DNA from 4 places in the Halomonas sp. MS1 genome. Region 2 is predicted to be linked to each of the others. Evidence: predicted binding sites of a transcription regulator. Region 2 holds the regulator's gene; each other region holds the start of a gene.
What was found. Region 2 encodes FNR, which switches genes on or off when oxygen is low (the NO sensors DNR and NnrR bind a similar motif). Its sites were predicted from a motif close to TTGATNTANATCAA; they were not measured.

Region 1: a site for FNR is predicted at 4,236-4,249, ahead of ccoM (cytochrome c oxidase subunit CcoM). Genes of this name have one in related genera too.
Region 3: a site for FNR is predicted at 3,866-3,879, ahead of dsrO (sulfate reduction electron transfer complex DsrMKJOP subunit DsrO). Genes of this name have one in related genera too.
Region 4: a site for FNR is predicted at 4,096-4,109, ahead of NF683_RS15360 (DUF2933 domain-containing protein). Genes of this name have one in related genera too.

The regions. Positions count from the first base shown of each region.
Region 1 is NZ_CP098926.1:4,020,485-4,028,209, reverse strand. Features, by position in the region: gene NF683_RS18635 (ABC1 kinase family protein) at 1-204, shown strand, start outside; gene NF683_RS18630 (SEC-C domain-containing protein) at 287-2,107, shown strand; gene NF683_RS18625 (AmpG family muropeptide MFS transporter) at 2,110-3,480, opposite strand; gene NF683_RS18620 (FKBP-type peptidyl-prolyl cis-trans isomerase) at 3,599-4,117, shown strand; gene ccoM (cytochrome c oxidase subunit CcoM) at 4,360-4,485, shown strand; gene NF683_RS18615 (hypothetical protein) at 4,668-5,180, shown strand; gene NF683_RS18610 (GGDEF domain-containing protein) at 5,279-6,334, shown strand; gene NF683_RS18605 (hypothetical protein) at 6,612-6,779, shown strand; gene NF683_RS18600 (PqqD family peptide modification chaperone) at 6,830-7,725, shown strand, end outside.
Region 2 is NZ_CP098926.1:549,685-557,409, reverse strand. Features, by position in the region: gene NF683_RS02735 (putative nucleotidyltransferase substrate binding domain-containing protein) at 1-659, shown strand, start outside; gene NF683_RS02730 (3'-5' exonuclease family protein) at 665-1,315, shown strand; gene ttcA (tRNA 2-thiocytidine(32) synthetase TtcA) at 1,382-2,347, shown strand; gene fnr (fumarate/nitrate reduction transcriptional regulator Fnr) at 2,334-3,086, opposite strand; gene hemN (oxygen-independent coproporphyrinogen III oxidase) at 3,145-4,572, opposite strand; gene NF683_RS02710 (sulfite exporter TauE/SafE family protein) at 4,701-5,396, opposite strand; gene ccoS (cbb3-type cytochrome oxidase assembly protein CcoS) at 5,393-5,614, opposite strand; gene NF683_RS02700 (heavy metal translocating P-type ATPase) at 5,611-7,725, opposite strand, start outside.
Region 3 is NZ_CP098926.1:78,267-85,991, forward strand. Features, by position in the region: gene NF683_RS00365 (serine hydrolase) at 1-557, shown strand, start outside; gene NF683_RS00370 (TraX family protein) at 663-1,481, shown strand; gene NF683_RS00375 (5-(carboxyamino)imidazole ribonucleotide synthase) at 1,535-2,710, opposite strand; gene purE (5-(carboxyamino)imidazole ribonucleotide mutase) at 2,723-3,235, opposite strand; gene NF683_RS00385 (XRE family transcriptional regulator) at 3,454-3,726, shown strand; gene dsrO (sulfate reduction electron transfer complex DsrMKJOP subunit DsrO) at 3,983-4,759, shown strand; gene nrfD (NrfD/PsrC family molybdoenzyme membrane anchor subunit) at 4,743-5,930, shown strand; gene NF683_RS00400 (molybdopterin dinucleotide binding domain-containing protein) at 5,923-7,725, shown strand, end outside.
Region 4 is NZ_CP098926.1:3,348,118-3,355,842, forward strand. Features, by position in the region: gene NF683_RS15340 (heavy metal translocating P-type ATPase) at 1-1,335, opposite strand, end outside; gene NF683_RS15345 (hypothetical protein) at 1,328-1,786, opposite strand; gene NF683_RS15350 (APC family permease) at 1,814-3,151, opposite strand; gene NF683_RS15355 (hypothetical protein) at 3,372-3,716, opposite strand; gene NF683_RS15360 (DUF2933 domain-containing protein) at 3,757-3,963, opposite strand; partial or broken gene NF683_RS15365 (IS30 family transposase) at 4,953-5,663, shown strand; gene NF683_RS15370 (ISL3 family transposase) at 5,713-7,014, opposite strand; gene merR (Hg(II)-responsive transcriptional regulator) at 7,093-7,539, opposite strand; gene merT (mercuric ion transporter MerT) at 7,613-7,725, shown strand, end outside.

The DNA of each region.
Region 1 (7,725 bases), 1.2 Mb from region 2:
TTCAGCGATGTGCGGGTACACCGCCGCCTGCGCGAACTAACGCCCAAAGTGTGGGCTGCCATGGATCGACTGCAACCACCTGCGGATACCTTGCTGCTCTCCCGGGCACTGAATGGGCACTACTGGAACTTAGTACGTCTGCAAGCGCGTCTTGATATGCATAGCCGCACCGAGCCACTGCTAGCCTGGGCGCGTAGTCGCTAACTAATTGCCGCTGCGGGAGCGCCGCCTGTCATGCTAGACTATTGCGCTTTTCAATAGCGTTTTGAAGACAGTGGAGACGGCAATGCTGGCGGTATGGGTCGATCAACTGCTGGGATTTGCCTCTGGGGCACTCTCGGCAATTAGGAAACAGGAACACTACCCCGATTTTATGACCTGGGTACGTGACGAAGGCGCAGATTCGTTTAATGGCGATGTGGCAACTGCCCAGGCGCTTGCGCCTATTTTATGGTCGCAAACGCCGCTAGAGCGGCTTAATTTTGCGAACGAACCGTTGGCTACCCCAGGGCGCAACGAACCTTGCTGGTGTGATTCAGGACGTAAATTCAAACAGTGCTGCTACCGCGTTGACTTCCCCACGGATATCCCTGAGCAGATGATGTGGATGCTTTCCCTGCGTGAGTGGAAAGGCGCAACGCTAAAAGCGGCGCTGGAAAGCCAGCAAGCACCTGCCCAGGCGTTATTAGAAGCCGGGCTAATTGCTGCTGAAAGCGGTCAAACCGGTCGTTCAATGCAGATTCTTGAGTCACTGTTCGACGGCAGTGATTGGTCGCGGCTGCCGGAGCAGGCTGAGCCTGCGTTTGAAATTCTGTTAGATATCTATCAAGAGCGCGGTTTTACCCGCAAGCGTGCTGACCTGCTTGATGACGTTATGGAGCGCGGCCCGCTGTTTTTGCGTGGCGTGGCGCTTGAGCGGTTGTGCCTAATGCACCTAGATAACGACGACTTAGACAGCGCCCGCGCTGCGTTCGTGAAAGCCCAGCAGGCGCTACCGGATTCACCGACGCTAGCCTACATTGAAGCCATGTTGCTGCTGCATGAAGGTCATGAGGAAGAGGCCAAAGAGCGTGCTAACTTCTGGTACCGCCGCTTGGTTCGCCAGGGCGACTTGGATGAAGAGCAGCTCGAATTCCTGGCAGCGCTGGCTGAAAATCCTGGTGCCACTTTGGCCGACCAGTTGTTGAGCGCCGAAGAAGATATGGCGACGCCGCTGGTATCGCTGCAGGCGCTGTTGGCTGCGCTTCCTATCGCACCGAAGCTTACCATTGAGCAAGATGCCGATTCCGGTAGGTTGCACTACACCACCACTGCTCGTGAAGAAACCCTGTTTGCGGCTTGGCACGAACAGTTTCAGGTCATGGTCGATGAAGAGGTCGCCTTGGGCTTTCGCGATGACCCCTGGGGCAACGCGATAGAGTGGATGTCTGAGCTATGTGCTCACCCAGAATGGTTGGATGCCCCCCAGGTAGTGCAAGATGTAACGTTAGCACTGACCAGCCGCTTTGGTAGCCTGCCGTGGATGGCACCGAGCTTGCTGGAACCGCTGGCACTGCGCCTTTCTCGCTGGCTTGAGCAGGCCCGTGCAGCCGGTGACGGCAGCCTGTGTTGGGACGATGCCGATAACGCCATGCTACTGCGCACCGGCCTTGCGCTGGTGGTGGGCATGGAGCGCGGCGCGCGCCAGCACTCCCGCGAGTTGGCTGAAGAGCTGCTAGCCATAGACCAGGAAGATAGTCTTGGCTTAAGAGAGTTAGTACTTGATCAATTGCTGCGTGATGACCGCAATGAAGAAGCGTTAGCGCTCACTGATGAGCCCCAAAAAGATGATGGCTCTTTAGAGTTGGGGTTATTAATGGGCCGTACACTGGCGCTGTATCGATTGGAAAAGCACGATGCCGCTGAAGCAGCGCTGGCGGATGTGGTCGCTCATAATCGTCATGCGATAGAGCTGTTATGTGCCGAGAACCCGCGGCCTTCAATGCCTCACGCGGATGGTCAGGTCGATCCCGGCTCCCGTGCGGAAGCGTGGCAGTATCGTACATTGATGCGTGACCAGTGGCGCACCACGCCAGGCGCGCTGGCGTGGTTGGCGGATCACCGCTAGCTTTATTTTGCCTCTGCGATCACTGGGGTAGGCACCAACTGCTTATCCCGGCTGATCCAGATGGCTAGCAGAATGGCGGGTAAACCGAGCAGAGTGGCCACTATGAAGAAAGTGGCGTATCCCTGAGCCGTAACAACCAGCCCGCCAAAACCGCTCAGAAACTTCCCTGGTAACGTCATTAGCGACGAAAACAGTGCGTATTGGGTGGCGGTATAAGCCCGCGACGTTAAGCTGGAAAGAAACGCAATAAAGACAGCGCTGGCTAAGCCATTGGCAAGATTATCGCCAATAATGGTGACGACCAGCATGGGGAGTTGGTTACCTATCAACGCTAACGCGGCAAACAGCAGGTTGGTCACCATGACAAAGCCTGCGCCAATGATCAGCAGTGGCCCAATGCCGTAGCGAGCAACCAGCAAGCCGCCAAGAATGCCCCCCGTTATACTCATGGCAATACCAAAAATATTGGTGACGTTGGCGATGGTGGCCAGTGAAAAGCCTAAATCGATATACAGCGGATTTGCCATAGAGGCCATGGCAAGGTCGCTAATTCGGAACACCGCGATAAACACTAAAATGCCCAACGCCTTCACCCCATAGCGGCGGAAGAAGTCGGTAAAAGGGCACACAATGGCACCAATCACCCAAGCACCTAGACGTCGCAAAGCTTTCGGTTGTCCACGGCTGGCACGAATGAAGGCGCGTACCTTGGGTTCGTGAATGAGCTGAACCGTCAACGATGCGCGCTTTGGTTCAGGTCGAATCAGCACGGTGAGCACGCCAATGCCCACAAGCGCGGCCATGCAGAGGTACGCTGCGTTCCAGGAAATCGCTGAGGCCACATACAGCGCCCCGGCACCTGCCGCTAACAGCCCACCGCGGTAACCGATAATGTAAGTAGAGGCCATCGCTGCTTGTACATCGTCATCGGCGGATTCGATGCGATACGCGTCAATGGCGATATCCTGGGTGGCCGAACCAAAGGCTATCAGCAGCGCAAAGGCGGCTACCCAGCCTAAGTTGCCTACGGGACTGACTCCCGCTAAGCCAATTAGCCCTGCCGCAATCATCCCCTGGGCAAGCAGCATCCAGCCACGCCGCTGGCCAAGCGTGCGGGTTAAGATCGGCAGGGCAAGTCGGTCAACGATAGGCGCCCAAAAAAACTTGATTGAGTAGAGCATGCCAATCCAGGCGAAGAAGCCAATGGCGGCCACTTCAACGCCGTCACTGCGTAGCCATGCAGAGAGAGTCGAAAACACCAGCAAAAAAGGTAAGCCTGCTGAAAAACCTAGAAACAGCATGGTGATAACAGGTGCACGACAGTAAATACCTAGCGCATCCAGCCAGCTGCGCTGGGGAGTAGGGGTGGGCATGTTGGTTAACACTCCAGGAAAGAAAACGTCTGCATCGAGGCCCGCTAAAAACCGCTCAGTGGTAGACTAGGCCTGATATCCATGACAAAGCCGATAGCTTACCGGAGAGGAGTTTTCAATGTCGATTACAGCCCATCAAGTAGTCACTTTACACTACGTGTTAAGCGATGTGCTTAGCGATGGCAGTACCCGCGTGCTAGATGACTCCAACGCACGTGATAAGCCCTTAGAGTACCTCCATGGACACGATAATATTTTGCCCGGTTTAGAGAGTGCTCTGGAAGATAAAGCCGCTGGAGATGAGCTGCGTGTCACGCTTGCGCCTGCTGATGCCTACGGCATCCGTAATGAAGACTTGGTGCAACAGGTGAGTCGTGGGTCGTTTGGCAGCGCAGCGCTTGAACCCGGTAGCCGTTTCCAAACAGAAGGTGAAGCAGGCCCGCAAATTGTCACGGTGGTTAGTGTTGATGGGGACATGGTGACGGTCGATACAAATCATCCGCTGGCAGGCCATACGCTTCGCTATCAAGTCAACGTGCTGGAGGTGCGTGATGCAACCCGTGCAGAGCTGGCGAAAGGCCACCCTCTACCGCCGGGAACCGAACACAGCAAAGTAGAAGATCGAAAAGTGCTTTAGCAGCAAGTTTTAGGGGCTTTAAGTTTTACAGACTTTAAGTTTCATAGGCCTTAAATCTTCGGCGTGCTCAAAATTGACAGTGTATTTTAAAGCTGCAGCGTATTTTGAGTGTTAAAAACTGACCCATATCAAATTCCTGATGGGCCGCAAATAACCCCGCTGAAAAGCTTGACCCAGGTCAGCTTCCTGCCGCGATTAACGCACTAGGATGGTGTCATACATCACGGCAGGAGGGGATCACCATGTATTGGGATGATGCTGTTATTTTCGGTCTAGTTACTGTCGCGTTAATGATTGCTTTTATGATTGGTTGGGTAGGCTTTATTGTGCGCGACCACCTCCGTAAGGATGAACGTAAAAAGCATTAACGCCGTTGTGGTGACCGTCGTCAGGGGAGGGAGCTTGCTTTTAACAGCGAGCTTCCTGTTGCCGGCCCAGTTGGGTCGGCTTTTTTATTAATTAAAACTATGTTTTCGAGTATTCGCATTAATCGTCTGGTAAAGTACCTAGTTGTACAATAAGGCATTGTACCGCAAGGAAGCCATTTGCCATGAATGCTGCTAGTTCAATCGTTGCCATACGCTGTTGCGCTCATCATTATCCCAAAGCTAGTGTTGCCTGTATTCTTCTATTACTTAGCTGGCTATCAGTGCCGGTCTATGCTCAAGCATTAAGCGTCATTAATGGTGAAAAAAACACTGCACTCTCTCTTAATGAATTGCGTCAACAATCTACGATTACCTCGCCAGTGTTTGATCCTTTTCAAGGCCGAGAAGTAGAGATGCATGGACTTGAATTCCGTCGCTTCCTCATTAATCAGTTTGGCGAAGTTCCTCCCGCATTGCACTTTACGACATGGGATGATTACGAAGTGACGTTAGGTGGCTGGGATGATCCTAAGTGGTTAATGGTCACGGCAGAGAGTGGTGAGCCACTGACATTGCGTTCGCGGGGGCCATTGCGGCTGGTTGATCTGGCTTATAATGATCAGCGTGATATCAAGAGCCTGCGTGAATTCAACGACTGGATATGGATGATTCGAAGTATTGAGGCCCGCTGGTGATCATTGAGCCGCCGCCTTCTCCACCTGCTGTGCCACTGCCAGTACCCGCTCCTTTCGCTAGGAAGCGCCGCTATGTAACGTGGTTATCATTGAGCCTCATGAGTTTTATGGCATTGATGGTGGTGATTGTTTATGAGTCGCGCTGGGTATATCCCGAAATACAGGCTTACTTCAGCCAAACAGGTAATTTGACAGGGCAGCAATTGGCTACCAGGTCTCGGGCATATTTACAGCTCGCCCAACAACATTTGTTAGGCGAACAGCCCTTTGACGATGAACAGCGACAAACGGTTAGGCTTAATCTCGATCTTGCCTACGGGCTAATTGATGTCGAGGTATATCGTCAAAGGTACAGCTGTACCCAGCCGAGTTTACAAACCCTCAATTTACTAACAGAGCGCCTTACAGAAACTACCGTGACACCGTTTGATGCCGCAGCTGAACTGTTGGGCCCCATTGATTGTTTAACGAGCATTGAGATGAACCAGCTCGACCTGCGTGGTATGGCAATTAATGAGTTTTCCGAAAGCACCCGGCGATATAATCAGATTCTCACCTATTCGAGCATGGTGATTTTTGCACTAGGGCTGCTGTTTTGGGTAATGCATGAGCGTCAGTTACGGCGTACAGAGCGTGCGACTAAGCAAACCATAGCCTGGATGCAGCACGCGATGCGTGATCCGCTGACGGGGATAGGTAACCGCAGTGCGCTGCATCAGGATGTCGCTACCAAAGAAGGGGCTGCGCTTGCTTTGATCTTGGTCGATATCGACTTCTTTAAGCAGTACAACGATTCACTGGGGCATCCAGAGGGTGATCAACTGTTACGGCGCCTAGCCAGTCTGTTGAAATATGTACTGGGAGCAGAGGCAAAACTGTACCGATTAGGGGGTGATGAGTTTGCCGCAGTATTGCCTTGTGATGATGACGCGTTATTGATTGGTTACTGTGATCAATTAACGTCTGTTTTAGAGCAGGCTGATTTCAAACACCCCGCGCATCCGCACAATGAAAGGGTCACCTTGAGTATTGGGGCAGTGTGCTTTACCGCAGGGGATGCCACCTTTCCAAGTGCCTATAAAGCTGCTGATAAGGCGCTTTACCGAGTAAAGAGCGCAGGCCGTAATGGTTGGCAAATTACTGCAGCTGCATAATGTTTCCACAAAACGCTGAGTGTAGTTAAAAAAAGTAAATAATGGGAAAGTGACGCTCAGCCGGTGGTTTGCTGTGTGCTTCGAGGCTAGGATTGTTTTTAAAACAGTGTTTCATAACCTTTCTAGCGATTAATCCGGAGTGCTGATATGAGCAATGAAGCCGATTCCCTGCTGAATAAACGGCGTTCACGACGTCAAGTGCTAGCAAGTTTAGGCCTTGGTGTCGCTGCACTTTACGTGGCCCCTACGCTGTCCTCCATGGGGCAAGCTGAAGCGCGTGAACATTCCCGTTCACGTTACTCGCGGTCCAGCTATTCGAGGCCCCGTTATTCAAGACATGGCCATTCAAGACCCCATTATTCTAAACCCAGGCATTCACGTCCCCATTATTCACGTCCTTACTACGCTCGGCCACAACGCTCTCGTTGGGATGGAGACGCTGTGATTGAGATTCGCATAAGCCGCTTATTGCCTCGCTGGTAAGGGAGAGGTGCCGTGTCTACCACCTCGATAGCTGTCGATTATGCGCTGGAAAATGTTGGCCCTTGCATACGCTTGATTGATGCAGAGCAGCTACTGCCAGTGATTCATCAAGCCATGCCAGGCTGGCGGCTAATGCCCTGTGAGGCTCAACAGCACGCACCCTCTATTTGTGTTTGGCGTCATCCTAATGGTTACTGGCAGGAAGCGCCGGCCCTGCCGGGAGGCATGTTATTAGATACACCGGCAGGAACCGCATGCAGCGTGATTGCTGATTTAGCGGGGGCTTATCTTCGACATCATCCTGAGCATATTGGGCTTCACTGTGGGGCGGTAGAGGTTAATCAACAGCTAGTAATATTTCCGGATAGTCATCGGGCGGGCAAAAGCACGCTTACGGCGGCGTTCGCCGCGGCAGGTTATCGGGTGTTTGGCGATGATGTGCTGGCACTCAATAGTTGTGGTGAAGGGATAGCGCTGGGCGTTGCACCTAGACTGCGCTTGCCGTTGCCAGAGACCCTTGCGCCGGAGTTTCATCAGTTTGTTGCCACCCACCTAGGGCCTCATGATGATCGCTATGGCTATCTGGCGTTAAATGAGCAGCAGTTGGCATCGCATGGGATGCGTTGTCCGCTAGGCGCCGTACTGCTTATTGAGCGCGATGAATCGCTCAGTGAGCCAAAGCTGGTTCGTCTGCAGCCGGGAGATGGGTTATGGCAGTTGTTGCAGCAGAATTTCGCTGAGCATGAGTCGGATCAAACCTTGATTGAGCGTTTTTTGCCACTCTTAAAAGATTTACCGTGTTTTTTAATGCGTTACCGAGATGCTTACGAAGCGGCAACGTGGCTAGCAACTGAGATAAATAGCGATGGGTTTCTTGACGGTGCTGTGGCGACGAGTACGTGTCGTCG
Region 2 (7,725 bases):
TCGGCTACCCACCCTGCCCAGGTAATATCATGGTGTCTAATCCTGAATGGGTTGGCACTGTGTCGCAATGGAAAAACAACATTGCTAAGTGGGTGAGTGCAAGAGATGGCGATAGCCTAATGAAGCTGGCGATTTTGCTGGATGCCCATGGTGTGGCTGGTAATCCGCAATTGCTAGACAGCGTGCGAGCAGAGCTGTTTGAACGCTGCTCACGGGATGAGCTATTGCTGTCCTACTTTGCTCGCGCTGCACTGCGTTTCTCAACACCGCTAACGCTATTTGGCTCCTTAAAAAAGCCCCAGCATGGGATCGATATTAAAAAAGGCGGTATTTTCCCCATTGTTCATGGGGTGCGCACAATGGCCCTCGAGCGACGCATTAATGCTACTTCCACCTTAGATCGCCTGGACGCTTTAGCAGAAGATGGTCGTCTTGATCGCCGTTTTGCGGATGACCTGGGCGAGGCGCTGGCACTGTTTACCGAACTACGTTTAAAACAGCAGCTACAGACAGCGGAAGCGTCGACTCAGCAGCGTAGCAACCGTGTGGTGGTGCAAGAGCTCTCGTCCCTTGAGCGTGATCTGTTGCGTGAGGCGCTGCATATCGTAAAAGATTTTAAACAGCGGCTCTCCCATCGTTATCATTTGGAGTATTCGTGAGCGGAATGCGCTTGTTAGACCGGCATATGTCACTACTCAGTGGCTCGCTGCGTACATTAATGCAGCGCGAAAGCGACCGCCGACGCTGGGCAGACTCTCCCTACGCATGGCTGTTTCAGCCCTACATGGGGGAAGAAATGGTGGCGCTTGCCTGCCAGGCTAGCCCTGGCCAAGCGCCGGTGGTCAGCGTCGCTGCTGTTGTCTTAAGCCCAGGGAGAGTGCAGACCAGCCGAGCCTGGGTGGCTACCCTGGCAGAAGAGCAGAACAGCAACGCCCCCGCGCTGCGGCGACATCATCAGCTGTATGCGACGGACATGGTGCTGGCGCCTAACGCTGAGCATCTTGGGGCGCTAGCTGAATTCATTGGTAATCGGCCGCTAATTGGTTGGCAGTTAGGGCGCTCGGTGGAACACCTAAATCTTTTGTTTAAAGCCGGGTTGGGATTTGGTTTGCCCAATGCCCAGGTCGACGTTGGAAAGCTACACTATCGTCAGCTGCGTCGCTTACATCCACAGTGTGAGGCGAGTGGCCGCCTAACCGAAGCGCTCGCTCGTTGGCAAATCCCCGCTCTTCAATGGATGGGAGTGCTGGGGGATGCAACCGCAAGCGCGCTTTTATATCTGCGTTTGCAGCGCGAGATTGCCCAGCAGGGGTAGTCGTTACTACCCTCATGGGATGAATCCACGGGTTTATCTTGGGTGGACGTGGTGAGTCTTGTTAGAATGCCCGCTGCTTCTTCTACCATCGGCAGTGCCTACACCATGCTACAACCTGACTATTTTGACCCCGCAGCGCCTGATTCTGTTTCTGTTAACAGCCCTGCTGTTAATAGCGCACAGACACCATCCGAGCATCACGCCGCTAAACAAAAGCGTGAATTTAATAAGCTACAAAAGCGCTTACGGCGAGAGGTTGGCAACGCCATCATTGATTATCAAATGATTGGTGAAGGTGACAAGGTGATGGTGTGCCTGTCTGGCGGCAAAGATAGCTATACGATGCTGGAGATACTGCTTAACCTGCAGCGCAACGCGCCGGTTAACTTCTCTCTGGTCGCCGTCAATATGGATCAAAAACAGCCAGGCTTTCCGGAGCATGTGTTGCCCCAGTACCTAGATAAAGTGGGGGTTGAATACCACATTCTAGAGCGTGACACCTACTCGGTGGTGAAAGAGAAAACCCCAGAAGGAAAAACGACCTGCGCGCTCTGCTCACGACTAAGACGTGGCTCGCTCTATGGGTTTGCCGAGGAAATTGGGGCAACGAAGATTGCCCTAGGGCATCATCGTGAAGATATTTTAGAAACGTTATTTCTTAACATGTTCTTTGGTGGCACTTTGAAAGCAATGCCTCCCAAGCTGTTATCTGACGATGGCAAGAATATTGTCATTCGCCCCCTTGCCTACTGCAAAGAGGCTGATATTGCAGAGTTTTCTCGGCTAATGGAATTCCCTATTATTCCCTGCAACTTATGTGGCTCTCAGCCCAATCTCCAGCGTCAAGTTGTCAAAGATATGTTGGCTGAGTGGGATAAAAAACATCCAGGACGTCTAGAAAGCATGTTTAAAGCGGTGACCAATGTAGCGCCTTCCCAGCTAGCAGACCGCGGTTTATTTGACTTTGCTGGCCTTGAAGCCAAACAAGCGGCGTTGATGGAAGGGCGTATTCAGGCGCTTAGCGTGGACTAGCCGACTGTTCTTCCTCTTCAGCTAGCGTGATGAGGCGCCGCATATCTAAAATATTAACCTCGCGCCCTGAAACAGCCACCACCTCTTGCTGTTGAAAGCGGCTAAGAATACGGCTGACCGTCTCTACCGCCAAGCCTAAGTAATTGCCGATGTCGGCGCGGGACATGGAGAGTCTGAAGCTATAAGGCGAGTATCCACGTCGACGAAAACGGTCTGAAAGGGTGACTAAAAAGCTGGCTAGTCGTTGATCGGCCGTCTTACGCGATAGCAAGCGCATCATGCGCCGGTCATCCCGCAATTCTTTGCTCATGCTCCGATAAAGCTGGCCACGTAGTTCGGGCAGTTCTTCGGAAAGCAGGTCCAAGCGATCAAATGGAATTTCACATACCGTTGTGGTTTCCAGTGCAATGACGCTACCGGGGTAGTGCTCTTCATCAATTCCGTCCAATCCCACTAGTTCGCTGGGAAGGTAGAAATTTGTCAGCTGATCATTGCCGTTCCCTTCGCTGGTCACCTGTTTCAGGCTGCCTGAGCGGACGGCATACACACTGGTGAAGTGATCGCCCTGGCGAAACAGGGGCTCGCCTTTTTTGAGCGGTGCGCGGCGGCGAATGATGGCATCAAACTGGCCCATATCCTCAAGCTCTAAGGCAAGCGGCAGGCACAGCGAGCTTAGGCTACAGGTCTGACAGCGCGCCTCTTGCAGCAGTGAGCGTCGTTGGCTGGCGGGTTGTGGCATATCATTCTCCCTTTCTCGTTAGCCATCATAGGCCCAGAGGCAAGACGTCTCAAGAAGCTTATACAATCTTAGAGTAGCGTTTAGTAGGCTGGTCAGCTAGGCGAGCATCAAAGGCCATTGCCAAATGGCGAATCAGCAGCCGTCCAGTGGGGGTGGCGCTAATAACTTGCTGATGGCGAGTGATTAAGCCGTCTTGCTCAGCTGTCTTCAATTGCTCAATTGCGGTGGAAAAATAATCACTAGCATCGATGTGCCAACGCTTTCCAACTGCCGCTAGATCAATGTGCATGTCGCACATTAGCCGTTCAATCACGTCTCTTCGTATTAGGTCGTCCTTATTTAACCTTAATCCTTTGACGGTTGCCAGCTTACCTTGATCTAAGGCTGCTTCATATTGGCCAAGCTGGGTCGGGTTTTGTGCGTAAACGTCGTCAACCCGTGATATAGCGGATACGCCTAAGCCAACTAAATCGCACTGTGCATGGCTAGAGTAGCCCTGAAAATTGCGTTGTAAGGTACCGTTGCGCTGTGCAATCGCTAGGCTATCGTCAGGTCGTGCAAAGTGATCCATGCCAATATGCACATAGCCTGCGTTAGTCAGCATTTCTATGGTGGTGTGCAAAATAGCCAGCTTTTCATCGGCGCTGGGAAGATCCGTTTCGTTAATGCGTCGCTGTGGCGCAAAGCGGGTGGGCATGTGCGCATAATTAAAGACGGACAGCCGTGCCGGGTTGAGCTCGATGACTTGGCTTAGCGTCTCGGCAAAGCTTTTTTCGGTTTGAAATGGCAGCCCATAAATCAAATCAAGATTGAGTGAGCGAAAACCAAGACGGTGTGCTTCTTCCATCAACGTTTCGGTGAGCACCCGGGGTTGTACGCGGTTGATAGCTTTTTGTACCTGCAGGTTTAAATCCTGTACGCCAAGGCTTAGCCGATTAAAGCCGAGCGACTGTAGATGGCGTAACGTAAATACGTCTGCTTCACGAGGATCTATTTCAATAGCGTAATCGCGATCGGCTGAGCTAGATAAACCAAAACGGGCATCTAGGCGGTCAATCAGGTCCCCCATCTGTGCCAAGGTTAGAAATGTGGGCGTACCACCGCCCCAGTGTAACTGTTGCACCGGGCGTGAAGTGTCTAAATGGCGGGCAGTGAGCACCATTTCCCGATCTAGCCGAGAAAGGTAAGGTTCTGCAAGGGCGGTATTCTTCGTTGCGATTTTATTGCAAGCACAGTAGAAGCAAATTTTTCGACAAAAGGGCACATGCACATACAGTGATAGCGGACGGTGGCTCTCGTTACTGCGCGCTAGCGCCTGAGTAAAGTCATCGGCGCTGAACTGATCATGAAACGCGAGAGCTGTTGGGTAGGATGTGTAACGTGGGCCACTTTTGTCATAGCGACGCAGTAGCGCTTCATCCCAGGCATTAGCCCCAGACATTTCCTTGTTGGTAGGTGAGAAGGCAGCAGTGGCATGAACAGGCATGGCGAGCGCTCCGAAGTGAGAAGTAAACAAAAGGAGTGACTGAGCGCCGTCGCTCAGTGTTCTCTCGGCATGCTACGTCGGTGTCACTTGGAATGCGTTGAGCTATATCAAGCTATCGGAGGGTCTGGCTAATGCGCTGTTAGGGAGATAAGCGTCCATAGTTGCCAAAGGGCGAAACTGATAATCGACAGTGCGGCGACGCTGCGAGTGGCAGGGTGGCGAATTAAATGGCTTAACTGCTGTGCTGCAAGTCCTGTTGCCAGCAGGGCAGGGAGTGTACCCAGGCCAAAAGCACCCATTAGAAGCGCGCCATCGAGTGGGTCTGCAATCGCTAAGCTCCAGGCTAGCATGGAGTAAACCAGACCACAGGGCAGCCAGCCCCACAGTGTCCCTAGGGCGAAGGCTTGAGGAAGATGCACGACAGGCATCAGGCGTCTTCCCACTGGCTCTATATAACGCCAAAGGTGCCTTCCCACCGCTTCTACTTTCAGCAGTCCTTTCCACCAGTTGGCGATATAGAGCGCCATTAAGATGAGCATCAATGCGGCGAAAGCCTGCAGTGCAACACGTGCAGACGGAGAAAGTGAGATAAGTGTGCCAAGTGCAGCAACAATGGCACCCGCCACCATATAGCTGAGAATGCGTCCGGCGTTATAGCTAATCAGCAGCCCACCCATGCGGGCAGGGTGTCGCATGCTAGGCGGTACGGCAAAGGTCAGCGCGCTCATAATGCCGCCACACATGCCGATACAGTGGGCGCCGCCCATTAAGCCAAATACAAACGCGGCTAGCAGGGGTGGTAAATCAAGTCCCGTCGGATTCATGCAGGTGGCTCTTGGTTATCTTGAGAAGAAGAGCCGCTTTTTTTACGCGCTGCACGCTGCTCGGGAGTCAGGTCATTCTCATCATCATCGAATAGAATGCGGTGGGCTGGGCCTTCCAAATCGTCAAACTGGTCGTGTTTCACGGCCCAGAAAAACGCCCACACCGCGAGGCCCAGAAGAGTGAGTGAAAGGGGTATCAGTAAGTATAAAATCGTCATGCCGTCACCGGTGTTGATAGGGCAATCTGAGGGGCGGGCGGGGTACGCCAGCGAGTGAGACGTAGCGCGTTACCTACCACAATCAGGGAGCTTAGCGACATGCCAATCGCAGCGAGCCAGGGGGGAATTAACCCCATTGCTGCTAAAGGCAGTGCTGAAAAATTGTAGCAAACTGACCACATCATATTTTGGCGCATAATGCGGCGTGTGGCGCAGGAAATATCAATCGCCTCAAAAATACGCATTAGGCGTGGACTGAGCAATATCGCGTCGGCGCGGGTACGGGCAAGGTCTGTGGCGCCATTCATAGCAATGGCAACGTCAGCGCCAGCTAATACCGGCACATCATTGATACCATCACCAATCATTACGACACGCTCACCGCTGGCTTGTAACTCACGCAATCGCTCCAGCTTGCCCTCAGGCGATTTGCCAGCGTGCCACGTGGTAATATTGAGCTGTTCTGCCAAGCTTCCTACCGCTTCTTGCGTGTCACCAGAAAGTAGCTCTACATCCAACCCGCGGGCTTGAAGTGCGGCAACGGTTTGGGCCGCATCTTCGCGAATGCCATCGTGCAGCTTGAACCAAGCACGTGGTGCGTTGTTTTCACTGAGTAACAGCCACTGACCGGCGCCTGGCTGGGGCAGTGCGGTTGTCGTCGCAAAAGCGGGTTTACCTAATCGCCATGTTGCGCCGTTCAAAGTGCCTTCCAGCCCGCTTCCGGTCACACTTTTGAGGTTGCATGCCTGCAGAGTGGCATCTCTAAATGGGCGGAAAGCCCTAGCAATGGGGTGTTCAGAGTGTGCTTCTAGCGCCGCTGCGATGGCTTGAGCATGCTCTGCACTAAGTGGCGTATCGCTGTGGGCGGGATGCTGTTGGTCAATAGGATGCGTTTGGGTCAGCTGCATTTCGCCGCGAGTCAGCGTACCGGTCTTATCAAAAATCACCCGAGTGACGTTGGAGAGTGATTCGATCGCGTCAGCACGTGTAATGAGTACGCCTCGCTGGCGCAACTGGCCATGTCCTGCTGTCAGCGCAGTGGGGGTGGCCAGTGCCAGTGCACAAGGGCAAGTGACTACTAATACCGAGAGTAGTACCCATAGCATGCGAGATGGATCAATAAACCACCATGCTACTGTGACACAGGCGGTAACGATCAGCAGCCGTAATACAAACAGGTGCGCCATACGCGCCGCCATCTGGGCAAGTCGTGGGCGACTTGCAAAGGCGCGATCGGTTAAGTCGACAATACCGGCCACTCTGGCGCTATTGCCAGCATGGGTTACCTTTATGGTGAGCGGGTTTTCCATGTTTTGGCTGCCACCCACCACGCTTTCGCCTACCCGTCGAGTCACTGGCAAATACTCACCGGTCAGCATCGACTCATCAAGGCTGGATTCGCCGTCTTCGATAATGCCATCAGCGGGAACGCCATGACCGGGCTTGATGAGCACGCGGTCGCCTTCTTTAAGTTCACTGGCAGGTAGAATGCGTTCACTGCCATCAGCTTCAAGGCGAATAGCGGACACTGGCAAAACGCCGCTCAGCGCATTGCCGCTGTGGCCGCTGCGCCGCCTGGCCCTACCTTCTACATAACGGCCAAATAGCAAGAAAAAGGTAAACATGGCGACCGAGTCGAAATAAACATCGCCAACGTTAAACAGCACTGCATAGCTGCTCGCCAAATAGGCGCCGCCAATGGCTAGCGAGACCGGCACATCCATGCCAAGAACGCCGGTTTTCAGATCACGCAATGCGTTACGGAAAAAAGGTTGCGCTGAGAAAAATACCACGGGCGTGGCTAGGGCAAACGATAGCCAGTGAAACAGAGCATAAAAGTCTTCGCTAAGCTCACCAGGCCCCGATACATAAATGGGAATGGAGAACATCATGACCTGCATCATCCCGACGGCTGCGACAATCAGACGGCGCACATTCATGCGTTCTTCATGTTGCAAGCGTGTTTGGGCTTGGTCAGGTTCATAGGGCTGCGCATCGTAGCCAATGGCCGCTAGTTCAGCGAACAGCTGTGAAAGGTTGATGGCGGTGGGGTCCCAGCTCACCCGTAGGCGATGATGGGTAAGGTTAACCGCGCTAGAAGTAACGCCATC
Region 3 (7,725 bases), 470 kb from region 2:
TCGTGGTGAGCCATTCGGGCGCCTTCGCTTTTGGTGCGGCGACCTCCTATTCGATGCTGCCGGACCTTGGGCTTGGGATCATCGTGCTGACCAATGCCACCCCCACGGGCCTCCCCGAGGCGCTGACGGCCAGCTTTCTTGATCTGGCAGAGTTTGGTGTGGAACAGCGCGACTGGCTGGCGGCCTACGGGCCACGCATAGCACCGCTCTCTGCCCCGGCCGGAGATCTGGTGGGTGTGACACCTCCGACTGAGCCCACCGAGGCCCGATCTGCCGACGCTTATGCAGGGGACTATGGCAATGCCTATTTCGGGGCGGCTGAGGTGCGTGAGACCGCTGACGGCTTGGTACTCGAAGTTGGCCCCGCGCCACAGCACCTGCGGTTGACCCACTGGGACGGCGATCGCTTTGTCGCCTTCCCGGTGACAGAGAACCAACCAGAGGGCTCGGTTTCGCAGGTCGAATTCACCATGGGCGCGGATGGAAAAGCAGAAACGATGACCGTTGAGCATCTTAACGAGGCGGGCCTTGGAGAATTCCAGCGGCCATTTAGCTGAAACGCTCTGCCAACCCTAGCACTTAAACTAGTACTTAAACCTGTACCGAACTTGCTCAGTCAAATCGAGTCTGTAATCCAGTAAGGAAACTCACAAGGAAGTCTAATGGCTGAACAAACCGATGCAAACGTCTCCGCCGAGGCGGCTTACGATGCGCGCCCCTCGTCTCATTGGACCGCCTGGGGGCAATGGCTGGCGCTATTCACCATGACCGTAGATCACCTTACTCGCTATGTGTTGCCGGGTGACTGGGACTTAAGCTGGGCAGGCTCGTCCATTGGCCGTATCGCCTTCCCCTTGTTTGCGGCAATGGTTGCCTGGCACGGGCTGTTTAATACCCGTAACCCACTACGCTACTCACGCCGCATACTGGTCATTGGTTTAGTGGCTCAGTTGCCTTATATGCTGATGCCACGCGCGTCTGACGATTTTATTCTTAATGTCTGCTTCACGCTTGCCTGTGGCCTAGCGTTGGGTGCGTTGGTTCGCCAAGGTTGGCAGCACTATCAACAGCAGACGCTAGGATTAGCTTGGCTAATGCTTGGAGCAGCGGTAGGCGTCACCGTTTGGTATTTGCTGGGGTTCTGGGTGGAGTACGGCCATAACGGTTTGCTACTGATTCCGCTATTAATGTTTGCCATGCAGGCGCTTAACGAAACCCGCGACGCGCTAAAATCGCGCTTGTGGGCAGGTTTAGCCGCATTTCCCGCGCTTTGGATAGCCGGTCAAATGAACGCTTCAGACATGGCAAAGTCGTTTACCGTTGGCACTTGCGTGGTGATATTGATGCTGGCAGCAGGTGCCGCCCAACGCGTGCCATCCGTAGCCCTGGCCATGCCGCGCCGCCTATGGCTTGCTTGGTATCCAGGACACTTTGCTTTAATTGCGCTGTGGCTATTGCTTAGCGGCCAACTGGCGGGGTAATCAACGACGAAGCCGCCCTAATCAGGCGGCTTCGTAGTGATAATCCATCAACTTTACAGTGAGCGTTCGAAACTCCACGCCACCGGCGGTGCATCAGGTAGTAATGCCTGGCACGCACGCACTTTTTCAAGCAGTTCGGCATGCGTGTCAGCGACGACATTGACATGTGCCAGCTTGCGCCCTGCCCGCTCTTCCTTGTCATAGCGATGCAGATGAGTATTGCCTATCGCCAACAGCGCGGCATTGTCACCTTCCTGGCCAATGACATTCACCATGCAAGTAGGTGCAATAGCCTGGGTGCTGCCGAGCGGTAGGCCCTGCACAGCGCGCAGATGGTTTTCAAACTGGCTAGTGACCGCACCATCCATGGTCCAATGGCCAGAATTATGCACGCGTGGAGCCATCTCATTAGCCAGTAGGCTGCCATCCCGCGTTTGGAACAGCTCCAGCGCCATCACGCCCACATAATCCAACTCATCCAACAGCATGCGAATGTAGCTGTCGGCTGTCTCTTGAACGCTGGTAGCTAAATCCGGCAGCGGCGCAACGGAATAGCGCAAAATGCCATCTACGTGTTGATTTTCCGCCATGGGATAAAACACCACATCCCCATCACGACCGCGCACGGCAATCATCGAGACTTCCCGTACAAAATCAACAAACGCTTCAACGATCAGTTGACGGTGACCAATGCTCTTCCATGCCTCTTCAGCCTGCTCCGGCGCTTTCAGCACCGCTTGCCCTTTACCGTCATACCCCTCTGTCACTGACTTGGCGACCACGGGGCAGCCCAGCTCATTGGCTGCCGCTTCAAGCTGTTCGGCACTCTCAACGACGCGGTAGGCAGGTGTCGGAATACCCAAGCGATCAAATAGGGCTTTCTCTTCAACACGGTTTTGGCAAACGGCAATCGCCCGGCTTCCTGGGTAAACGGGTTTGTGCTGTTCAATTTGCTCAACCAGCGCTACGGGCAGATGCTCAAACTCGTAGGTTACTACATCGACCTTATCGAGAAATTCCGCCAAATGCTGGTTGTTAGGATCGATAACCACGTCGCCAATGCCCGCACTCGGGTTGCCGGTCGTGTCTAAAAAGGTGAAGCGGTTACCTAGCGGGTAGCCAGCCAATGCCAGCATACGACCAAGCTGGCCTGCACCGAGCACACCAATATTTTTAGCGATGCCAGCGCTTTTCGAGCTACCAGAACTTTTCGAGATACCAGAATTCATGGCCGGGATTCCTTAGTTCGCTTCCGCATCGGGGCGAGGGTCTGGGTTATCCAGCACCATTTGAGTTTGCTCAGCGCGGAAAGCCTCGACCGCTTCACGCACGCTGGTGTCTTGCAAACCGACAATCTGTGCTGCCAACAAGCCTGCATTGGTCGCGCCTGCTTTACCAATCGCCAGTGTGCCAACAGCGATGCCACCGGGCATCTGCGCAATTGAAAGCAATGAATCCAAGCCTTTAAGCGCTTTGGATTCCACTGGCACGCCCAGCACTGGCAACGCCGTTTGGGAAGCCACCATGCCGGGCAAATGGGCAGCACCGCCCGCTCCCGCCACAATTACTTGCAAGCCACGTTCAGCGGCACTTTTAGCATAGTCAAACAACAAGTCAGGGGTACGATGAGCGGAGACGACGCGGGTCTCATAAGGGACGCCCAGCCGCTCTAACATCGCCACCGCGTGTTCCATGACGGGCCAATCAGATTTCGACCCCATGATCACGCCCACTTTGGGTGCGCTGTTCGACATGCAAAAACTCCTCGGCCAAAGGGCCTACTAAAGCAATCAAGCGTTTAATGTGCCGTGTGCCGCAAGCGGCTCACCAGGAAATTAGAAGGCGCATAGTCTACCAGAGCTAGTCGCTTAGAGCGCGTTTGTAAATAGATCGAAATTTTAATCAAAGTAGCATTGAAAAGCGCGCGACTTGGCGGCATTGTGTGTTTGTCATTTCAGACTGATGGAGTCCCATGAGTACGGCATACTCAACTGCTCACGCAGAAACGCTAGATCCTCCGCGAAGCAGCCCTGACCTCGATGTCAGGGATTTAGAAAAACGTACGCGCCTAATGCGTATCATTACCCGCCTGATCGCCGTATCAGATCTGGGAAGCCGCGAAATAGCCCGCCGGGCTGGGCTTCCAGTACAAAAGATCAGCGACCTGCTCGCCGGAAGGCTAGAGCACCTAGATATTGATGAACTCAATGTCTTGCGTCGCACGTTAGAGCTGGAGACGCCATAGCAATAGTTGCTACCTAACGTAATCATTCATCCCCTTTGTTTGCTAACAGGCTTGCCCGCTGGGCAGGCCTGTTTTTGTTTCAAAACAGCCAATTAGCGCTCCAGGATTAAGGGAGCATTAAGAAACCCTCGCTAACCCATTGACACGTATCAATTTTTTATAATACCAAAGGCGTAACCTTAGCGTATCCAGATCATTCGCTGTGAAACAACGGCTTGTTTCTATCAGCAACATCTTTATCAGCTAAGGAGGCGTTATGGACGCCGTTCGTCGGTCGTTGCTAGGCCAGTTGGCCCGACTAAGCGCGGGCGCTGCGCTAGTGCCGCTATCCAGTCTTGCTCAAGCTGGCATTAATCAGCAGCCTGCCCGCCGCGAGGGCGACCCTAGCAAACGCTACGGTATGCTAATCGACCTTCGCCAATGCATCGGCTGCCAAGCCTGCACGGTGTCGTGCCATATCGAGAATGCTGCACCGCTTGGCCAGTTTCGAACTACCGTCTCTCAGTACGAAGTGCAACACCAAGAAAGTGGTGAACTAGCAACGTTTATGCTGCCGCGGCTATGTAACCATTGCGAAAATCCGCCCTGTGTGCCGGTTTGTCCCGTTGAGGCGACCTATCAACAGCAAGATGGCATCGTTGTCGTAGATAGCGGCCGCTGCGTCGGCTGTGCTTACTGCGTCAACGCCTGCCCCTACGATGCCCGCTTTATTAACGAGCGCACTCAAACTGCCGACAAATGCACCTTCTGTGCCCACCGTTTAGAAGCAGGGCTACTGCCTGCCTGCGTTGAAAGCTGTGTGGGTGGTGCCCGCATTATTGGCGATATGCGCAACCCAGACAGCCAAATCAGCCGTCTAATCAACGAGCATCGCGACGCGCTCATGGTGCTTCAGCCAGAAAAAAACACCCTTCCCCAAGTGTTCTATTTAGGTATGGACGAACGATTCACTACACGCCCCATGGCAGAACCCGTGGCGCTTGAAGTGCTTGACCCCCACGGCCAGGAGATGGGCTATGAATTCCACCATTGAACTACTCGCCCCACGCTATGACATCGCCTGGTATCCCTGGGCAGTTCAGTACTTTTTTATGATCGCGGTCTCCTACGCCAGCCTTTGGCTGGCGGCACCCGCACTGGTGTTTGGCAAGCAATCCTGGTTGCCTACAGCACGTCTGGCAATGATCGCCTGCGTCAGCACAACGTTAGTCGCACCGGTGGCCTTATTGGCAGATCTACATCAGCCACTGCGCTTTTGGCATTTCTACGCTTACGCCAATACGCATTCGTGGATGTCGATTGGCAGTGTGGTACTGCCGCTGTATCTGATCAGCGTTTTAGGCTTCGCCTGGCTGGCTTGGCGACCCGCGCTTCAGGCCCGGCAACAGGCAACTGGGCTAAGCGGGTTGATCGCCAAGTGGCTGAGCATGGGCAGTGGTGTGACACCCAAAGCGCTGGTGGCTCTGGTGGGATTAGCCGCCCTGGTACTCTCAAGCGGCATTATGCTCTACACCGGAGCGGAGTTAGCTATCGTCAAAGCCCGCCCGTTATGGAACACCATTTGGCTACCGCCCATGCTGGTAGCGAGCGGATTTATTGCCGCCGCTGGGCTAATACTGGTCCTCAACCGCGTGAGCAGAATCTGCGCGCCCGATGCCACCCGGCAGATGCTTTATGTCCTGTTAGCCTTCTGTGCGCTAGCGGGGCTTATCGCGCTCAGCTGGCTGTTAGATGGCTTGAATGCCCACGTTGGCTCAGTGGCGGCGGCACTGGAATCTGTCCGTTTCAGCCCCTCTTGGCGTAACACCGCACTTTGGGGTGGCCTTACCGGCGTAGCCCTATTCGTCAGCGTGGTATTTCTGTTAACACGTTCGGCTCAGCGCCAGCTAGCACTGTTTGCCTGGGCATGGTTGCTAGGGCTAGTGGCTATTCACATGGGCTGGATGTTCCGTTGGGTAGTGCTGATGGATGTTCAACATGTGGCTCGTAACAGCGCAGGTTTCCATCACTACGGTATCCCTGCTGGCTCTTCCGGCATCTTAGGTATTGTCGGCACTTTCGGGCTGTGGCTGGCGGCCATTTTACTGATCGAGCTATTTATTCCATGGCGACAGGCCCAACAAGGTAGCCAGCTACCAGGTAACGACCAAGCTGCATCTCGCGCCCCACTCACTGCTAACAAAGGAGCGCCTAGTCATGGCTAAGTCTGCTCAAGATCCCTCACGCCGTCGCTTTCTAAAAGGTGCAGCTGCCGCTGGTGGTGCCGCTACCTTTGCAGTGGGCTACGCCGACCCGTTGGCCAAAATGGCCAACGGCGTTACCGGCAGCGCAGGTGAAAAACCGCAGCATAATATTCATGGCAATTCGTTAACGCCTGAATATCGTGTCGATTTAGCGACCGGCGAACTAACCCTCGCCCCCGATCAACGGGTTGCTTTTACTATTTGCTACGGCTGCACCACCCAGTGTGGAGTGCGCGTGCGAGTCGATGACACGCGCGGCGAAGTGCTGCGAGTAGCTGGCAACCCCTATCATCCACTTTCTGCCGATGACCATTTGCCAATGCGCTCACCGGTAGCGGATGCACTGCGCAGCGTGAGTGCTTATCAAGAACACGGGCAAGTTAACCGCTCCACCGCGTGCGCCCGTGGCAACGCGATGATGAGCCAGATCACCAACCCGTTCCGTATTGATCACTGCCTTAAACGGGTCGGTGAACGAGGCAGTCGCGAGTGGCAAAAAATATCGTTTGAGCAACTTATCGAGGAAATTTGCGAAGGGGGCGACCTGTTCGGTGAAGGGCAAGTAGACGGCCTACGCGACATTCGCGACCACGACACACTGATTGACCCCGACAACCCTGAGTACGGCCCCAAAGCTAATCAGTTGATGGTCATGGAAGCCACCGACTACGGGCGCTCAGATTTGCTTAAACGCTTCACCTTGAACGCTTTCGCGACCCGCAACTATGGCCACCATGGCGCATACTGTGGCCTAGCGTTCCGCATGGGCTCTGGAGCAGTGATGAACAACATCGTCACTAATGCTCACGTAAAGCCAGATATACAGAACGCACGCTTTATCATGTATATCGGCTGCGCACCCAGCCAGGCAGGCAACCCGTTTAAACGCCAGGGCCGCTTGCTTGCACAGGCGCGCGCCGCCGGCACGCTGGAATATGTGGTAGTGGACCCCGCGTTGAACGCTGCGACTTCCCATGCCGCGGACAACAACCGCTGGGTGCCGATCCGTCCTGGCACCGATAGCGCCTTTGCCATGGCAATTATTCAGTGGCTACTGGATAACGACGGTTATGCCAAGGAATTTCTTGAACTACCCGGTCAAGCCGCCGCCGATGCAGCGGGAGAAACCACTCACTCCAACGCCACCCATTTAGTGATTGATACCTTCGAGCACCCGCGCCGAGGCTACTTTTTGCGCGCCAGTGACCTTGGCTTTGCCGAGCCAGGTAGCGATGCCGACCTACCCGTCGTGGTGTCAGGGGGCGACCTCGCACTCAGTGAAGAGGTAATGACCGCCGACCTGTTTGCCGAACGCCCAGTGGAGCTTGCCGACGGCACCACCGTCACCGTCAAAACCAGCCTAGCGCTGCTGCGTGAATCAGCCAATCAGTACGACCTGGACAGCTACGCTGAACATTGCGGTATTCCCAAAGCAACAATCATCGAGCTGGCTCAACGTTATGCTAGCCATGGCAGAAAAGCCGCCGTTAACTGCCACGGCGGCATGATGTCAGGCAATGGCTTTTACGCCGCGTTTGGCGTGCAAATGCTTAACCTGCTGGCTGGCAACTACAATATGAAAGGCGGTAGCGCAGTGGGCGGTGGAACTTATAGCGGCACCGGCGAAGGCCCCCGCTACGACCTCGCCAACTTCCCTGGCAAACGTGGGCCCCAAGGCGTATTCCTCTCTCGCTCACGTTTTCCTTATGAGAAATCATCGGAGTACCAGCGCAAGCTCGCGACAGGCGAAAACCCC
Region 4 (7,725 bases), 1.8 Mb from region 2:
AGCTTCGGCATCGCGAATCAACACGCCTAACTGGGCACCGCGCCCTACACCGACCATAATTGACATGGGGGTAGCAAGACCTAGCGCGCACGGGCAGGCAATGATCAGAACACTAACCGCCGCAATAAGGCCAAACGCCATCGGCGGGGTAGGGCCCCACAATGACCAGGCGATGAAAGCCACAACAGCAATGAGAATAACGACGGGTACAAAGATGCTGGCGACTTTGTCGGCAAGCCCTTGAATGGGTGCGCGGCTGCGCTGGGCGCTGGCGACCATTTGCACAATCTGCGACAGCATCGTGTCCTGGCCCACCTTGTCAGCGCGCATGACAAAGGATCCTTGACCATTGATGCTGCCGCCAATGACGCCATCGCCGACTTCCTTTTTCACCGCTAGTGGTTCACCGGTAACCATGGATTCGTCAACGTTGGAGCGACCTTCCATCACTTCGCCATCTAATGGCACCTTATCGCCGGGGCGCACCCGGAGACGATCCCCTACCTGAACCTGGTCAAGAGAGATATCTTCCTCATTGCCCTGATCATCAAGGCGTCGAGCGGTAGCAGGCGCCAAGTCGAGCAGAGCACGAATAGCGCCAGAGGTTTTTTCACGAGCGCGTAGCTCTAATACTTGTCCCAGTAAAACTAAAACGACAATCACTGCCGCTGCTTCGAAATAAACGGCCACCGAACCATCGGCTTGACGGAAGGCGTCGGGAAAGATGCCCGGTGTGAGGGTGGCCAGCAAACTGTAGAGCAACGCGGTGCCGGTACCGATCGCGATTAGCGTGAACATATTAAGGCTGCGATGCACTAGCGAACGCCATCCGCGTACAAAGAATGGCCAACCTGCCCAGACGACTACCGGCGTTGCCAGCAGCAGTTGAATCCAGTTAGAGGTTTGCTGGGAAATAAAATGCATAAGGCCAAACACGTGGCCACCCATTTCTAGGGCAAACACGGGGAGGGTCAGTACTAGGCCGATCCAGAAACGCCTGGTCATGTCCTTGAGTTCGTCCGAAGGGCCGGTGTCAGCAGAGACGGTCTCAGGTTCCAGCGCCATACCACAGATTGGACAGTCGCCTGGGCCTTCTCGTCGAACTTCTGGGTGCATCGGGCAAGTATAAATAGACCCCGAGGGTACTGACGCTTGTGACTGTTTGCTTGGCTCAAGATACGCATCAGGCTTGGCAATAAACTTTTCCTGACACTTTTCTGAGCAGAAGTACCAAGTCTTACCCGCGTGATCGGCACGGTGGCGGGAGGTATGGGGATCAACGTCCATGCCACAAACAGGGTCTTTCACCTTTGTCTCGTTATGGTCTTCAGACATCGTTCATTCTCCCCGTTTGGCGAACAAGGCGCATGGCTTCGTGCTCTTCAAGTGCTAAAAGGGAATCTAAGAGCTCTTTAGCCTCAGGAATTTCCGCTTTGCCAACGAGGGTTCGATAAAGGTTTATCGTTTGTTCATGGAAATCAAAAACCTCTCGGCAAATGTCGTCAACACTTAGCGTGGAATAGGGCGCATCGCAGGTACGATGCGTACGGATAGGTTTATGCTCCAAATAGTCATAAACGTAGGTTTTTAATGCTTTCGCGTCAGCAGTCTGTTCAAAGCGCGCCACAACGCGCTGCATTTCCGCTTCCTGTGCAGCTAAGTAATTGAGCAACATGCGAGCGCGCTCTTCTTCGTGTATATCGGCGCAATGAGCAAGGCAAGCTGCAAGATGCTCGTGTAACTGACGGGTCCAATCGATCAATTCACCAAAGGTTCTAACGTCCATTTGGTACCTCCTATAACGCTATTAACGTTAATGAGTGTGAGAGTGCTCGCTATCGTTTGAAGCGTCGCGTTTGGATAGGAAAATCCATTCGCCGAGTAAAAGAGTAGCCATTACTACGCCAGCAACGATGAGCACCATGGGGTCCGAGATGGCTTTTACCCATAAAAAGCCGATTAACACGACAGCATCTAGTAGTATGGCAATGCTAGGAATAACAGGATTAGCCCCCACTCTGTCCTTGAGATGACGAAGCACACCCCAGTGGATGGCCATATCCATGATCAGGTAGAAAATGATGCCTAATGCTGCGATGCGGCTCAGGTCAAAAAAAGCGGTGAGCACTAAGCCAAATACGATGGTGTACACCAGTGTATGCTTTTGTACACTGCCGGGCATGTGGAAATGGCGGTGAGGAACCAGCTTCATTTCTGTCAGCATGGCGAGCATGCGTGAAACGGCAAAGACGCTGGCGATGATACCGCCCGCCGTTGCCAACATGGCGAGAATGACGGTAAACGCAACTGCCGCTTCACCCAGTGCGGGACGGGCAGCGGCGGCCAGGGAGTAGTCTTGGGTTTCGATAATTTCAGGCAAAGATAGGTTGCTGGCAACGGCAAAACCGACAAGGGCATAGATCACCACGCATAGCGCAATCGAGATCGTGATAGCTTTGCCAAGATTCCGCTTAGGATCTTTAAGCTCCGAACCACTATTGGTAATCGTCGTGAAGCCTTTAAATGCCAGTATGCCGAGCGCCGTAGCACCTAAAAAGCCCGTTATCGTAGGCGTAGGTGCATCGTTGCCAGCACCCATTTCGATGGAGTCGGCAATAAACACGCCGACAATACCAAACACTATAATGCCACCTATTTTGATAAATCCGAGCACCGAGGCGACGGTCTCGATCAAGCGGTTGGCGGATAAATTGATCAAAAAGGCTATTAGCAGTAAACCAACCCCGAGTAGGGGCACAAATAGTGAACGATCCCCCAGGTCAAACAACTCAAGCGTGTAGGAACCAAACGTTCTCGCCAAAAAACTCTGTGCGATCACCATGGAAAAATACATCAGGAGGGCATGAAAGGCGGTGGGAAGCGTCGGGCCATACGCTTTCTGTAAATACATGCCAATCCCACCTGCTGATGGGAAGGTATTGGACATTTTAACGTAAGAATAAGCGCTGAAAGAGACAATGACGGCAGCGGCCAGAAAGGCTAGAGGAAATAGCCGACCAGTCATTTCGGCCATTTGGCCGGTTAGCGCAAAAATACCGGCCCCAATCATCACGCCGGTGCCTAATGCAACGGCACCGACCAACGAAAGACTGTTTTCTTTATATTGTGGCGTTCTATCCTGCCCAACCATGAAAGCGACTCCTTGTATTAACGGCAACCACAGCAGCAATAACTGCCGAGGACTCCTGTGCGGTGTTTTTTGATGCTATATAAATTAAATATAGAACCTATGTGCAGCCACATGGCAAATGACTAACGGAAGGTCTGATTTTGCGAGGCCACAGGCAAGCAGCTCTTACCCTAAACTAGCTAGTCTTGCTCCTGGTTGTGTCATGTAGCCGTTATGACTATTAATGACAGCTCCAAGGTTCCTGTTTAGCGTTGTCTTTAACGTTCTGATCGACGAAACGGTAATACTCCTTCTTAAAGCGGTTCCACCGATCAGCGCTGACCTGTATGTCATGGAGCTTGAGAATTTTTTCAACGTCATCGATGCAGAGCCTCAGCGCATCGTAAGCAAGGCTGATATTTCGGTTTTTCTCGTTGTAGACCACCTTATCCATTCCATAGAGTCGGTCGATATCTGACAGCGCTTCTTCAATGCGTTTGGATTTACTAGGCTTGATTTTTAAATTCCGAGTCACCAGTGTGTTTTTGGAAACACCCAAGCGGTGCTCTTGTTGTGTCGTTTTCATGGTCTTTCTCCCAGGCGCGTACATGTATATATAGAGTGGTTCAGTCCTTGTCTATTTTGTTCTTATGACCGCCGTGGTGTTTATGCATGAAAATATGCATCAGTGGGCATGCTGCCAAAAAGAGGAAAGGTAAGAACTGAAATAGGTGGAGACGGTGCTCGGTTCCAATCAGGTATCCCGCCCAAATGACAAACCCAGCAAGTGGCACCCACAACATCAGCAAACGACTACTTGTACTGTTACTCATAATCACCTCAGTAACTCGCCCAAAGAGCCAACAGCAGTTAAGGCCGTTGGTTTGGGAAAAATCAAATAAATAACCCCAATAACAGCATGGATGATTTGTCTGAACGCAACCTGAACAGCATCGGAGGGAAATATGATCCTGATCAAGCGCCTCGCAAAAAGTAGGCGATAATTACCCAAGCGGTATCCATAGCCTCATTCCCATCATCATTAGGTTTTCGGTGAGCGATACAAAGCTTAATGGGTATTACTGTTGCCGACACAGGCGCACTTGAGCTCACGTTTATCGAGGTATATCGCTTTAAAGACAGAACCTGTCACACGGTGCCAACGAATAGCGCCAGTGGCGCAGCCAGCCAGATAAGCGTATCGGCCAGCAATTAGTAGCTTCGGAAGTATCTAGGCGTGAAGGTAAACGTAACTGAAGGGGACTTGGCGCTGGGCGTGCAGGTCATAGTTGAGAAACATGGCGCTAAAGCTCGCTACGCCCTGCAGCTTTTGCAGACCCGGGGGTATGATCGCTGTGGCTACGGCATACTCTAGCACGCGTGCAGTGAATATTATGCACTGAACCTCCCAACTGGCAGAAAAATCGATGAGTAACGCAGTGGCAAAAATTGCCAGCACAGGGCGATAGGTGGTCGCATTAGGGTCTGAAACGCTAACTCCCAGGTGCTCATGAAGCTCTTCATAGCCGCCAATACGTTCATAGCCCAGATATCCCTGGGAAATCGTATCGACATGTTCCTGCTCTGTAAACGCGTCAATCTCTTATCGCGAAGTCAGCAGGTTTACGTTCACCTAAGGCCCATGTGCACGAGCAGGTCAACGATCTACAAGCCAAACGGACATATGTACTCTCCTGTTTGCAACCATAAGCGCGAGCGCTGGAGTGGGTCGTTGTCACCGTTATGAACCTCTTAGTTGTTTATTAACCTTGGCCGCAGAAACTGAGTGCAACACCTGAGCATTTCGCTAAGGTGTTGTCCCATGTCTTACCTCGAACTCAGTATTGAAGAACGTGCCAGCATCCAAGTGGGTCAAGCCCAAGGGATGAGCCTTCGGCATATTGCCCAGCTCCTGGGGCGAGCTCCTTCAACCATCTCTCGTGAAATACGCCGTAACCAAATGGCCCAGAACGGTTACTGCGCCCGGTATGCCCAACGTCAGCGAGAAAAGCGTCGAGAGGTCTGTCGTCCTGCGCGTAAGCTTTTGCCAGGCACCGAGCGGTTTGATCTCATCGTGCATATGTTGCGGCGACGCTTGTCTCCCGAACAAATTAGCGGCAAGCTCAAGACGATGAAACTACCTAATTTGCGCGATGCCTACGTCTGCCGAGAGACCATCTACACGGCCATTTATGCCTTGCCTGTTGGCCACCTTCGCAAGGAACTGATTCACTGCTTGCGACAAGGTAAAACCACACGCAAGCCTCGCCGTGGCGAAGTGGATCGACGTGGACAGATCCCTGACATGGTCAGCATTCACTTACGTCCGCCCGAGGTCAGTAAGCGTGAAATGCCCGGCCACTGGGAAGGCGATCTGATCAAAGGTAAGAATAACGCGTCCGCGGTAGGCACCTTGGTAGAGCTTAGCAGTGGCTATCTGGTCCTCGCAAAAATGGACGACGCCACCGCCACATCCGCCGTAGCAGGTTTTAGTGCCGCCCTGAACCGAATGCCGGCCACCGCTCGAAAAAGCGGGTATCCGGATTAAGTGGTAGATGGAGCCCCCTTGCTCCTTCGAACCCTTAACTCTCCCAGAAGGTTGATAGATCGACGCCGTAGTTTTTCTCAGGCTCGGGAAGACCCATGCTGTAGGTCATGGTGGCCTTGCCCAGGAAGGGGGATTCCTTGATCTGCGGCACCTTCTTCTTGTGCTTGGTGGTGTAGAGCATCCGGGCCCGCATCACCTCGAATGAGTAGCCCCGGCCATCGCGGTTCTTGTCCTTGGCCAGCCGATTGATCGACTCCGTGAAGGCGTTGGTGATTGGGGTGTCGGTTTCGAAGTAGGCCAGCACCTCCTCGCGCCATCCGCTGACGGCGCTGACGAGATCCTTCCACACCTCTTTCTGCCCCTGTGGAATGTCGTCAATCCAGCGGGCCAGCGCCTTTTCGGCATCACGCCGGGTGGTGCTGTCCCAGATGTGGTAGAACCGCTCCTTGTGCTCGTAGGCCGCCAGGAGCTGAGGGAAGGCCCCTGTCCATGTCTCCATGATAAGCCGCTCGCGATCTGAAACGTCGTGGGCACGCTTCAGCAGGATCTTCCTATCGCCCTTGAGGGTCCGCCGCTGGTTTGGCTTCAGATCCTTCCTGAGTCCCTTACGCACCTTCTCCAGGGCTTCGTTGGCCATCCGCACCACATGGAACTTATCGACCACAATGCGAGCCTGCGGCAGTACCGCCTGGACAGCACGGCGGTAGGGTTTCCACATATCCATGCTGACGATCTCGACCTGGTGGCGCTCGGTCATGCTCATGAGGCGCCTCGTCACCGCGTCCTGCTGGCGACCGGGCAGCAGGTCCAGTAGGGTACGCTCCTCCAGGTTGGTCAGGATGCAGCGGTAGCGGCGGTTCAGGTACAGCTCGTCGATCCCCAGGCAGCGGGGTGTCTCGAAACGATGCCAGGCTGCCAGGAACTCAGCCTTCTTCTTGAATATCTCGCGGACAGTCTTCTCGTCGAGGCCCGTGGTATCAGCCACGTAGGCGTAGGGGTGATTGAAGGCTTCCTTCTCGACGTGGTTGTAAAGCCTCCGCGTCATGCGGTGATCGTCTACCATTTCCGGAAGAGCTGGCCGGAACGTCCTTCCACACGCCCGGCAGGTGTAGCGGCGACGGACCACCCAGAGGGTGACCCGCCTTCCGTGGATGGGTAGGTCGCGATAGGCCACATCGCGCTTGCCGAACCTGACAAACTCACTCTCAACGCCGCATTCCTCGCAAGCTAGAGGCTCAGGAGCTTCGACCTGGTAGTGGAGATCATGCTCTTCCATCTTGGTGGCTAGGACGTGGTACTCGGGAAGGTGCAGGATGTTGTCAGGCAAGCTGGTCATGCAAACTTTCCTTGTCGACATGGTCCATAGATGATTGCGACTCTTTGACCGCGTTGTTTTCTACGAACTGAAGGTGATTTACTCCCTTGGGTCTTCTGCTTCTCTGAGCCCTTCATGCAATGACGCAATTAGCGGGCAAGTGATATTGCCTTGTTGTGCATGGCATCGGTCGACCATTTCGCTCAGCACCTTCTCAATTCTTTCAAGCCTGTCGATCTTCTCGCGAACGTCCCCTAACTTGTGCTCTGCGAGAGCACTGGCTTCTTGACAGTGGGCACCATCTTCCAGCCGAAGTAGGTCACTGATCTCATCCAGACTAAAGCCCAGCTGCTGCGCCGTTTTCACGAACGTCAACCTGTCGATATCGGCGGCACTATAGCGTCGAATACCTCCGGGAGGTCGTTCGGGCTCCGATAATAGCCCTCGTCGCTGGTAATAGCGGATTGTCTCGACATTGACGCCGGCCGCCTTGGCCAGGCCGCCAATGGTCATGGTGTCCGCCACTTTATCTGCATGTCTCTTCATGATGCTTGACTCCGTACCAAGCTACGGAAGTAACCTTATCGTAGCTCCCCCCATCCCGAAAGGAGAATCGTCAATGCGGACACCTAAAACGGGGCGAGGGCCCCTGGCCGCCGGAGGAGTCGCGGCCCTCCTGGCCTCGGCGTGTTGCCTCGGCCCGCTGGTTCTGATCACGCTGGGCGTTTCCGG